One region of the Janthinobacterium sp. HH106 genome, then DNA from elsewhere that is predicted to be linked to it. Evidence: predicted binding sites of a transcription regulator. Region 1 holds the regulator's gene; each other region holds the start of a gene.

Region 1 (3,279 bases):
TCAGATACTTGCGCTGTTCCGTATCGAGCTTGGTATTGCCCAGCAAATACACCATGCCCAGCACGGCATTGAGGGGCGTGCGGATTTCATGGCTCATGTTGGCCACGAAATCGCTCTTCGCGCGGTTGGCCGCCTCGGCCCGGTCGCGCTCCTGTTCCAGCTCCGCCGCGCGCGATTCGAGCTCCTGCTGCAAGCGGTCGCGCTCGCTCATCAGGCCGTTGAACGCTTCCGTCAGCTCGCCGATCTCGTCGCGCTGCTGCACGGGCACGGGAGTGAAACGGCTGCCGCTGGTGCGCAGCGCCTGCAGGGTGTCGCGCAGGCGCACCAGCGGCGAGAGCAGGCGCACGGTGACCCAGCCCAGCACGGCTGCGGCCAGCAGCGAGGCGAGGATGCTCCACAGCACCAACCGGTACAGCACGCCGTCGAACGGTTCGAAGGCGTCGTCGAGGGGCAGCGAGGCGGCCAGCAGCCAATTTACGGATTTCAGGCGCTTGAAGCTGTTGACGGCCGTGATGCCGCGGCTGTTGGTGCTGACCATGGTGCCTTCGCCATCGTCCTTCAGCAGCCGGGTGGTCGTCAGGTTGGCGTTCGGCAGGCGCGGCTGCAGCAAACGGCTGGTGTCGGGATGCAGCACATAGCGCGGCACGGCGCCGCGCGTGAGGACGAAGTAATAGCCGCTCTTGCCGATCTTTTCTGAGCGCAACCTCCCCAGCAGGTTATCCTTGTACAGGCGCAGCACGCCGATCACCACGCCGGCCACCTGGCCATCGGCGCCCAGCACGGGCGCGACCATCTGCACGATGGGCATGCCGCTCGATTTGCCCAGCATCGGCTCGGTGATCATGGGCTGGCGCGTGCGCAGCACGGTCTGGAAATACTCGCGCTCGGCGACGTTGATGCCGGCGCGCCCCGCCACTTCCGGCATGTCGGCCACGACGGCGCCGTGCGCGTCGAGCACCAGCACGTCGTCGAACAGCACCAGCATCGAGCGGCGCGAATAGTATTCGCGCAATTGGGCGGGCTGGGCGATCAGTTCCGGCGGCTGCTGCCGGGCCGTCAGGGTGACGATCTGCAGCAGCATGCCCAGCTTGTCGTCGAGCTCGGCGGCGGTGCGGCTGATCAGGGACGACTGCTGGCTCAACAGTACCTTGGTGAAATCGTCGCGCATGTGCTGCACCTGGATCATGGTGACCAGCGCGATCATGGCGATCGAGGTCAGGCTGGTGGCCAGCGCGACTTTTGCTTTGATGCCGAGAGGCTTCATGATTTCCTTTTCAGTACCGGGCGGCACAGGCGGCAGATAATGCTGTCAGGAATTTTCCTATCAATACCCCAGCTTGGCAAGCGCCGCCACGCAAATTGCCCTCTCCGCATGGGCTTTTGACGATGTTGCCATATAATTAAAGTCGGAACGTCGTTTATTCAGCGAAATTGCGGTGAAATTGGCACACGGCAACCCTGTATGCAGTAAACTTGTTGTTGCATTTTCTAAAAGGTACCGACATGACTGAAGCGCTACTCACTCCAACCTCGCCCACAGTGACCGTGGAAGCGTTGCGTGCGCGATGCTCGACCTGCAGCATGCATCAATTGTGTCTGCCGATGGGCCTCGACGTGGGCGACATGGACAGACTGGACCAGATCATCGGCCGCCGCCGCAAGATCGTGCGCGGCGCTTCGCTGTTCCGCATCGGCGACTCGTTCCAGAACCTGTATGCGATCCGTCTGGGCCACTTCAAGACCTACCAGATCAATCCGGGCGGCGAAGAGCAGGTGACGGGTTTCCAGATGGCGGGCGAACTGCTGGGCATGGACGCCATCAGCGCCGACCGTCACCACTGTAATGCGGTGGCGCTGGAAGACAGTGAAGTGTGTGAAATCCCGTTTTCCAGCCTGGAACAATTGCTGGGCAATATGCCGACCCTGCTGCGCCATTTCCACCGCATGATGAGCCAGGAAATCACGCGCGAGCAAAGTGTCATGCTGTTGCTGGGCAACATGCAGGCGACGCAGCGTTTTGCCGCCTTTATCGTCAACCTGGCGTCGCGCTATGAAGCGCGCGGCTATTCGGCCAGCAAATTTCAGTTGCGCATGTCGCGCGAGGAAATCGGCAACTACCTGGGCCTGACCATCGAAAGCGTCAGCCGTTTATTGTCGAAATTCAAGAAGGAAGGCTGGCTGCGCGTTTCCAACCGCGAGATCGAGATCTTGCAGCCGGCCAAGTTAAAAGCTATTACAGCCGGCACCGACGTCTGCAAGTAACAGCACCGTCAAAACCTGCTGCGCGTCGTGCTTTGCGGCCTGCGATGCTCGCTGTGCTATAGCACAGCTGTGCTTCTCAGCCACAAATCACTGCCGCTCGCTACGGTTTTTTCCCGGCGCTGTACGTTATAGCTCTTCATCCGCGTGCAGCGCGATGCTGCGTTGCACGGGCCAGGTCCAGATGCCGGACAGGCGCCACTCGCGTTTGTCGTTTTCCACCAGCACTTGCCAGCGGCTGCGCTCGAGCATCGGCAGCGCCACGGAAAAATTGCCGGCCGCATCGGGCTGCACCAGCAGCTTGATATCCTTTTCCGGCAGGGTCGCATGCGCCAGGTGCAGCTGCAAAGGCCCCTGGTACGCCTTGCCGAAGCTGTGCACGGAGCCGCTCAGGCGCGCTGCAGCGACGTCATACGACAGGGTCGTATCCATGGCCAGGTCGCTGGCGATCGTGTCGCGCTTCAAATCCTGGTTGATCGCCTTGCCCTGCTTGTAATAGTCGCCCACCACCAGCGCATCGGGCTGCGTAAACGCGATATAGCCCATGAAGCTGCCGACGACCACGGACAGGCCGGGACCGATCATCAGCAGCCATGGCCAGCGATGCTTGTACCAGGGGGCAACGGGAGGTTGCAGTTTCAGACTGTCGGACATGGTATTTCTCCTGTGTTTCTGGTATACGGCCAGCCCCCATGCGGGGACCGGCCTTCCTGCATTAGCGCGGCACGATGAACACCGCGCTTTCGCGCACGTGCAGCGACGGGTCGTCCAGCGAGTGCAATTCGATCGCAATCTTGTTCGAGCCCTTCTCGCCGACGCCGTGCGGCACGCGCAGGCGGATCGGCCAGCCCAGCGTTTCCGTCGGCTGCAAGGTCACTTCGTCGCGCGTCAGCAAGGTCAGGCCCGGCAAGCCGGATGCGCTGATTTTGAAATGCTGGCTTTGCTCCGAGGTGTTCATGATCTGCAGACGATAGACGTTTTCGATCATGCCGTCTTCCACCTCGCGTCCCATCGAACCGC
Region 2 (3,279 bases), on a different contig from region 1:
CGGGCCTCGTCACCGGCTACTACGAGCCGCTGCTGCACGGCGCGCGCAAGCGCGGCGGTCCATACCAGACGCCACTGTACAAGGTGCCTGACGACCTGGTCTCGGTGGACTTGGCTGGCGTGTATCCGGAACTGAAGAACATGCGCCTGCGGGGCAAGCTGGTCGGCAAGAAGGTGATACCGTACGCGACCCGCGCCGATATCGAGCGCGCCACGTCCGTCACGGGCAAGGAATTGCTGTGGGTGGATGACGAAGTCGAGGCGTTCTTCCTGCAGGTGCAGGGTTCCGGCCGCGTGCAGCTGACCGATACGCAGGAAACCGTGCGCGTGGCATATGCGGATCAAAACGGCCACCCCTACAAGTCGATTGGCCGCTACCTGGTCGACAAGGGCGAGCTGACCCTGAGCCAGGCGTCCGCGCAAGGCATCAAGGCGTGGATTGCCGGCCACCCGACGCGCAAGGATGAATTGTTCAACGCTAACCCCAGCTATGTCTTCTTCAAGGAAGAGCGTTTGCCCGATCCGAAAGTGGGGCCGAAGGGTGCGCTGGGCGTGCCGTTGACGCCGCAGCGCTCGGTGGCCATCGATTCGCGCTTCCTGCCGCTGGGCGCGCCCGTGTTTTTGTCCACGACGCAAGCCAATAGCGAGATTCCCATGCAGCGCCTGGTGATGGCGCAGGATACGGGCGGCGCCATTCGCGGGCCCATCCGTGTCGATTATTTCTTTGGCTTTGGCGCGGAAGCGGCCGAGAATGCGGGCCGCATGAAGCAGAGCGGCGCCGTGTGGGTATTGTTGCCGAAGCAGGCACCGGCGCGGTGAGTTGCTGCGCGCGACGCCGGGGTAGTTATTGTCTGGCTTAACGCAGAACCATGACCGGCAAATGCGTATGCGCGAGCACTTTTTGCGTTTCGCTGCCCACGAACAGCTTGTTCAAGCCCTTGCGGCCATGCGAGGCCATCAGGATGATGTCGCAATGGTAGGTTTGCGCCGCATTGACGATTTCGTCGTGCGGGCTCGGTGACACTGCCACCACGCCTTCGAAAGCCACGCCGGCGGCGCGCGCCGCTGCGCCGATCTTGTCGATCGCGCGTTGCGAAGCTTCCTGCATCTGCTGTTCATACAGGCTGGCGTCGAGCACGATGCCGCCGTCGGCCATCGGCGAGAACGGGAACGGTTGCACCACGCTGATGGCGACCAGCTTGGCCTTGTTCAATTGGGCAAAGGCGAGGGCGGTCTCGGCGGCTTTGTCGGACAACGGCGAGCCGTCGGTGGGAAATAAGATGGTGTTAAACATGGCGTGCTCCTCAAGTGATGTAAGACAGCTTATGGATTTACATCAATTAAAACCTTGATGTAAATCAAACCTCACAGGCTTTGGCATGAATAGTGTCGCCAAGGCAATCTTTCATCAGTGTATGCCCGTTCCTCGCTTCAGGTGCGCACGCTACGCAGCGGCGTGCCCCATACCATGGCGACCGTCAACGCAATGCTGCCTGCCGCGATGCAGGCCAGGCCATTGCGCACGCCAAAATGTTCCGCGACCCAGCCGGCGGCCAGCGCGCCCAGCGGCGCCGTTGCCACCGTCAGGAAGCGCATGGTCGATGTCATGCGGCCCAGCATGGGATCGGGCGTGACTTTCTGGCGCAAGCCCAGGTAGGGAATAAAGAACAGCATCACGCCGCAATCGAAAAAGAACATCAATATGGCATAGGCGACGGCACTGGCCGCCGCGCTGCCGAACAGCGCGGCGGGAATCGTTGGCGTCAGGGCAAAGCAGAGCGAGGTCGAAGCCAGGCCGATCAGGATGGTGCGGCCAGCGCCGTAGCGCGTCGTCAGCGGCTTGACGATAAAGGCGCTGAGCAAGACGCCGGCGCCGCCCAGCATCTGCGTCATGCCCAGCACGCCAGGGCTCATGCCCAGGTCGCGCGTGGCGAACAGCACCGTCAAGGCCATGCTGGCGTAAAACAGGAAGTGCCAGATGCCGGCGCCCCAGGCAAGCGCGCGCAGCAGCGGCTCGCGCCAGACGAACAGCAAGCCGTCGGCGATGTCGCGCAGGGCGTGCTTGTCGGAGGGAACCGGTCGCGGGTCGCGCACGCTCATGGCGCGCAGATTGAAGACGGAAACCAGATAGCCGCAAGCCGTGCACAGGATGGCGACGGGCGCCGACAGCACTTGCACCAGCACGCCGGCCAGGCCGGGGCCGATCAGGCGCGAAGCCGATTCCGTGGCGGCAAATTTCGATTGCGCATCGATCAAGCCATCGCGGCCCACGAGGAAAGTCAGAAACACCTGTTCGGCGCCGCCGCCGACGACAAAGCCCGTGCCGATGATGAATCCCACTATATATAACCATGGCATCGACAGCACGCCGCACCAGTAGGCCACGGCCACGCTGGCCAGGGCCAGGCCGGACATGCTTTCGCTGAACAGCATGATCGGGTGCTTGCTGCGCCTGTCCAGCAGCACGCCGACGGGCAAGCCAAACAGGGCGAACGGCAGCGCCTGTAGCGCGACCAGTACGCCCATCTGTTCCGGCGTCGCATGCAGCAGCAGTACCGCGCAAAGGGGCAGGGCCAGCGAGGTGATCTGGGCGCCGAAGCAATTGAGGCCGTTGCTGAACCACAGGCGGCGGAAATTGACGCTGGCGGCGCTGCCGTCGCCGCGCAGATAGCGGGTGCAGTACTGGAAGAAGGAGGAGAAAATACGCTGCTCGATAAAGGTGATCGGACTCACAATAATAGCAGCGCACCTGCCGCGCCGCTGCCGTTAGCCGCTACAATCGTTGCACCGTTCATCGAGAGGAGACACTATGCAATACGAAGACCTGATCATCGACATCCAGGACAAGGTGGCGGTCATCCGCCTGAACCGTCCCAAGGCCTTGAATGCCTTGAACGACAACATGATGAATGAGCTGGGCCACGCCTTGCTGAAATTCGACGCGGACGAGAATATCGGCTGCATCGTGCTCACGGGCAGCGAAAAAGCCTTTGCCGCCGGCGCCGACATCGCCGCCATGGCCGACTATACTTATCCCGATACCTTTACCCAGGGTTACATCAGCCGCAACTGGGAGCATATCTTGCGCGTGCGCAAACCGGTGGTGGGCGCGGTGGCCGGCTATGCGCTCGGTGGCGGCTGCGAACTGGCCATGATGTGCGATTTCCTGATCGCCGCCGACAGCGCCAAATTCGGCCAGCCGGAAATCAAGGTTGGCGTCACGCCTGGCGCGGGCGGTACGCAGCGCTTGCCGCGCGCCATCGGCAAGGCCAAGGCCATG
Region 3 (3,279 bases), on a different contig from region 1:
GCCTTTCGCCGTTGGGGTAATTATCTTGCCTTCAGCAAGGCCCGCGACGCCACGCTGGGGCTGCGCCCCACGCCGGCAGCCTTGCGCTTGGGCGAGGCCTTCAATTTGAAGATGCCGATCGACTGGGCCACGCTCTCGGTGCGCTGCGCCAGGCTGGTGGCGGCCGCGGCCGCCTGCTCGACCAGGGCCGCATTCTGCTGCGTGATGCCATCCATGTGGATGACGGCCTGGTTGACTTGGCCGATACCCTGGTTCTGCTCGCGCGTGGTCGAGGAAATCTCGTCCATCACTTCCGTCACGCGGGCCACCGAGGCGATCACTTCCGTCATGGTGGCGCCCGCATTGCTGGTCAGCACGCTGCCCGCATTCACGGTGGCGATCGAATGGTCGATCAGGTTTTTCACCTCTTTCGCCGCCGTGGCAGAACGCTGCGCCAGGCTCCGTACTTCGCCCGCCACGACGGCGAAGCCGCGGCCGTGCTCGCCTGCGCGCGCCGCTTCCACGGCCGCGTTCAAGGCGAGGATGTTCGTCTGGAAGGCGATGCCGTCGATCAAGCCGATGATGTCGAGAATCTTGCGCGACGACGAGCTGATCTCGTCCATCGTGGTGACCACTTCGCTGACGATGGTGCCGCCCCTGGCCGCGACGGTCGATGCCTGCACCGCCAGGTCATTGGCCGTGGCCACGTGGTCGGCGCTGTTTTGCACGGTCGATGTCAGCTCTTCCATGCTGGCCGCCGTCTGCTCCAGGCTGGACGCCTGCGACTCCGTGCGGCTGGACAAGTCCATATTGCCCGTGGCGATTTCCGCCGTGGTGATGCGGATATCCTCGAAGTTGGCGCGCACGTCGCCGATGATGCTGTGCAAGTTGATATTGGTCTGGCGCAAGGCCGCCATCAATTGACCCATATCGTCGTCGCGCACCTTGTCGATCACGCCCGTCAAGTCGCCCCCGGCCATCTTGCGCGCCACCGTAATGGCGTCGCCCAGCGGCGCGACGATGGAATTGTGCAGATGGGCCCAGAAATACAGCATCAGCGCGACGGCGGCAGCGGCGGCGCCGCTGAGCCAGCTGCGCGTGGCCGTGCTCGTGTCGCCGTCGATATTCCACACGGCGCAGCCGAGGATGGCCAGCACCACGCCCAAGATGATGCAATGCAGGGCGATGTCTTGCGACAGGCTCAGCTTGCGCCACTCGGCCAGCTTGGCGGCCCAGCCCTGGCGCACGACGCGGCCATTGCGGATCGCCAGGTTCGCGCTATTGCCGTCTTTAAAACTTTTATACAGGGCTGCCGCTTCGTTGATCTGCTCGCGCGTGGGCTTGGTGCGCACGGACATATAGCCGATCGGGCGGCCGTTTTCGATGACGGGTGTGATATTGGCGAAGACCCAGTAAAAGTCACCATTCTTGCAACGGTTCTTGACCATGCCGGTCCACGGCATGCCCGTCTTGATGGTGTCCCACAGGTCGGCAAACGCTTCAGCCGGCATATCGGGATGACGCAGGATATTCTGTGGCGCACCCAGCAGTTCCATTTCTGAAAAACCGCTGACCTCAATGAAATACTGATTGGCGTAATTGATGTTTCCCTGTAAATCCGTGGTGGAAACAATCGTCATGCCTTCATTTAATACGTATTCATTTTGCGTGATAGGCGTATTGACCCGCATCGTCGCTCCTCTATTTTTATCAACTAGCATAACAAAATCATAAAAACAATATACCACATCAAGCACCCATGATATATCGCCCCGGCGGCAGTGACACTGGTCAAAAAATTTAATAAAAACCAATTCATTTATGTTTTAGAATTTACTTTGATTCAACTAGATTGATTTTATTGAATGTAAAATTCAAATTGGAAGCAGACACAATAATTAATAAAAAATTATGTATCGATGCGGCAGCCAATAAATATGGTGTTTGCGCCGATAAAAAAACGCGCAAGCGCCGCAATATGCGCCGGCCCATGACGGGGCCTGCCGCCAACCATAACGCCGCAACCACGAACATTTCTTGAGGGAAAATAAAAACTGGCGCGAACGCGCCAGTGGGGGAACTGTCTCCAATCCGCGACACAGGCGCCGGGGAGGCGCCTGTGCAGGGACAGCTTACTTGAATGATTTACGCGGTGGCGATTTCGGACGCGGCGGCGCAGGCTTGCGCTCCGTCGTGCCGTCATCGAGGCTGATGCGCAGTTTCTGGCCCGACACGACGACCGATTTCAGGTGGTCGAGGATTTCCGGCGGCATGCCTTCCGGCAGGTCCAGCACGCTGTAGTTGTCAAAGATATCGATGCGGCCGATATGCTTGGCTTCCAGGTTCGCTTCGTTGGCGATGGCACCCACGATGTTGCTTGGCGTCACGGCGTGCTCACGGCCTACTTCGATGCGGTAAGCCGTCACGCCTGGACGTGGACGTTCCTTCTTCGGCGCGCGCGGCGCAGGTGCTGCGTCGCCCGCGTCCGCTGGCGCATCCTTGAACGCTGGCGCGGACTTGGCTGCAAACGGCTTGCGCGGCGCGGCTGGCGGCGCCAGGTCCGGCGCGTCGCCGTCGCGGCTGATGCGCAGCTGCTGGCCCGCGACCCACACGGTCTTCAGCTGATCCAGCAATTCTTTCGGCATGCTGTCTGGCAAGTCCAGGACGCTGTAGTCGTCATAGATTTCGATGCGGCCGATGTTTTTCGAATCGATGCCCGCTTCGTTGGCGATGGCGCCCACGATATTGCCCGGTTTCACGCCATGCTGATGACCGACTTCAATACGGAAGGTCTGCATGCCGGCGTCGGCCGGACGCTGGATGCGTTCCTTTTTCGGGAAGGCCGGGCGTTCGCTGCGCTCGTTACGGTCGAAGCGGTCACCGCGTTCCGGACGGTCGTTGCGCTCAAAACGGTCCTGGCGCACAGGACGGTCGTCTTGCCACGTGGCTTGCTCGCGCGCTTTGTTCTTGTCCAGCAGCAGCGGCGTATTGCCACGCGCCATCTTCGCCAGGGCGGCGGCGATCTCGATGGCGGGAATGTTCTGTTCGCGCTCGAAATCCTCGATCAGCGACTGGAACTGCTCCAGTTCGCCCAGGGCCAAGGTTTCGCTGATCTGTTCCTTGAACTTGGCGATGCGCACGTCGTTGACGGCCTGGATCGTCGGCAATTCCAGCATGCCGATCGGCTGGCGGGTCGAGCGTTCGATGGCTTTCAGCAAGTTCTTTTCACGCGGGGTGATGAACAGGATCGCTTCGCCGCTGCGGCCGGCGCGGCCCGTGCGGCCGATGCGGTGGGTATAG

What was found. The regulator FNR, encoded in region 1, switches genes on or off when oxygen is low (the NO sensors DNR and NnrR bind a similar motif). The targets are predictions, from matches to a motif close to TTGATNNNNATCAA.
Region 2: the regulator FNR is predicted to act here: its motif matches at 1,348-1,361, upstream of JAB8_RS27945 (universal stress protein).
Region 3: the regulator FNR is predicted to act here: its motif matches at 1,761-1,774, upstream of JAB8_RS27660 (PAS domain-containing methyl-accepting chemotaxis protein).

What each region holds. Positions count from the first base shown of each region.
Region 1 covers NZ_LRIC01000012.1:132,933-136,211, forward strand. The annotation lists gene JAB8_RS06675 (response regulator) at 1-1,264, opposite strand, end outside; gene fnr (fumarate/nitrate reduction transcriptional regulator Fnr) at 1,504-2,262, shown strand; gene JAB8_RS06685 (FixH family protein) at 2,389-2,913, opposite strand; gene ccoG (cytochrome c oxidase accessory protein CcoG) at 2,975-3,279, opposite strand, start outside.
Region 2 covers NZ_LRIC01000073.1:274,117-277,395, forward strand. The annotation lists gene JAB8_RS27940 (murein transglycosylase A) at 1-818, shown strand, start outside; gene JAB8_RS27945 (universal stress protein) at 856-1,293, opposite strand; gene JAB8_RS27950 (MFS transporter) at 1,431-2,732, opposite strand; gene JAB8_RS27955 (enoyl-CoA hydratase) at 2,809-3,279, shown strand, end outside.
Region 3 covers NZ_LRIC01000073.1:211,853-215,131, reverse strand. The annotation lists gene JAB8_RS27660 (PAS domain-containing methyl-accepting chemotaxis protein) at 21-1,670, opposite strand; gene JAB8_RS27655 (DEAD/DEAH box helicase) at 2,112-3,279, opposite strand, start outside.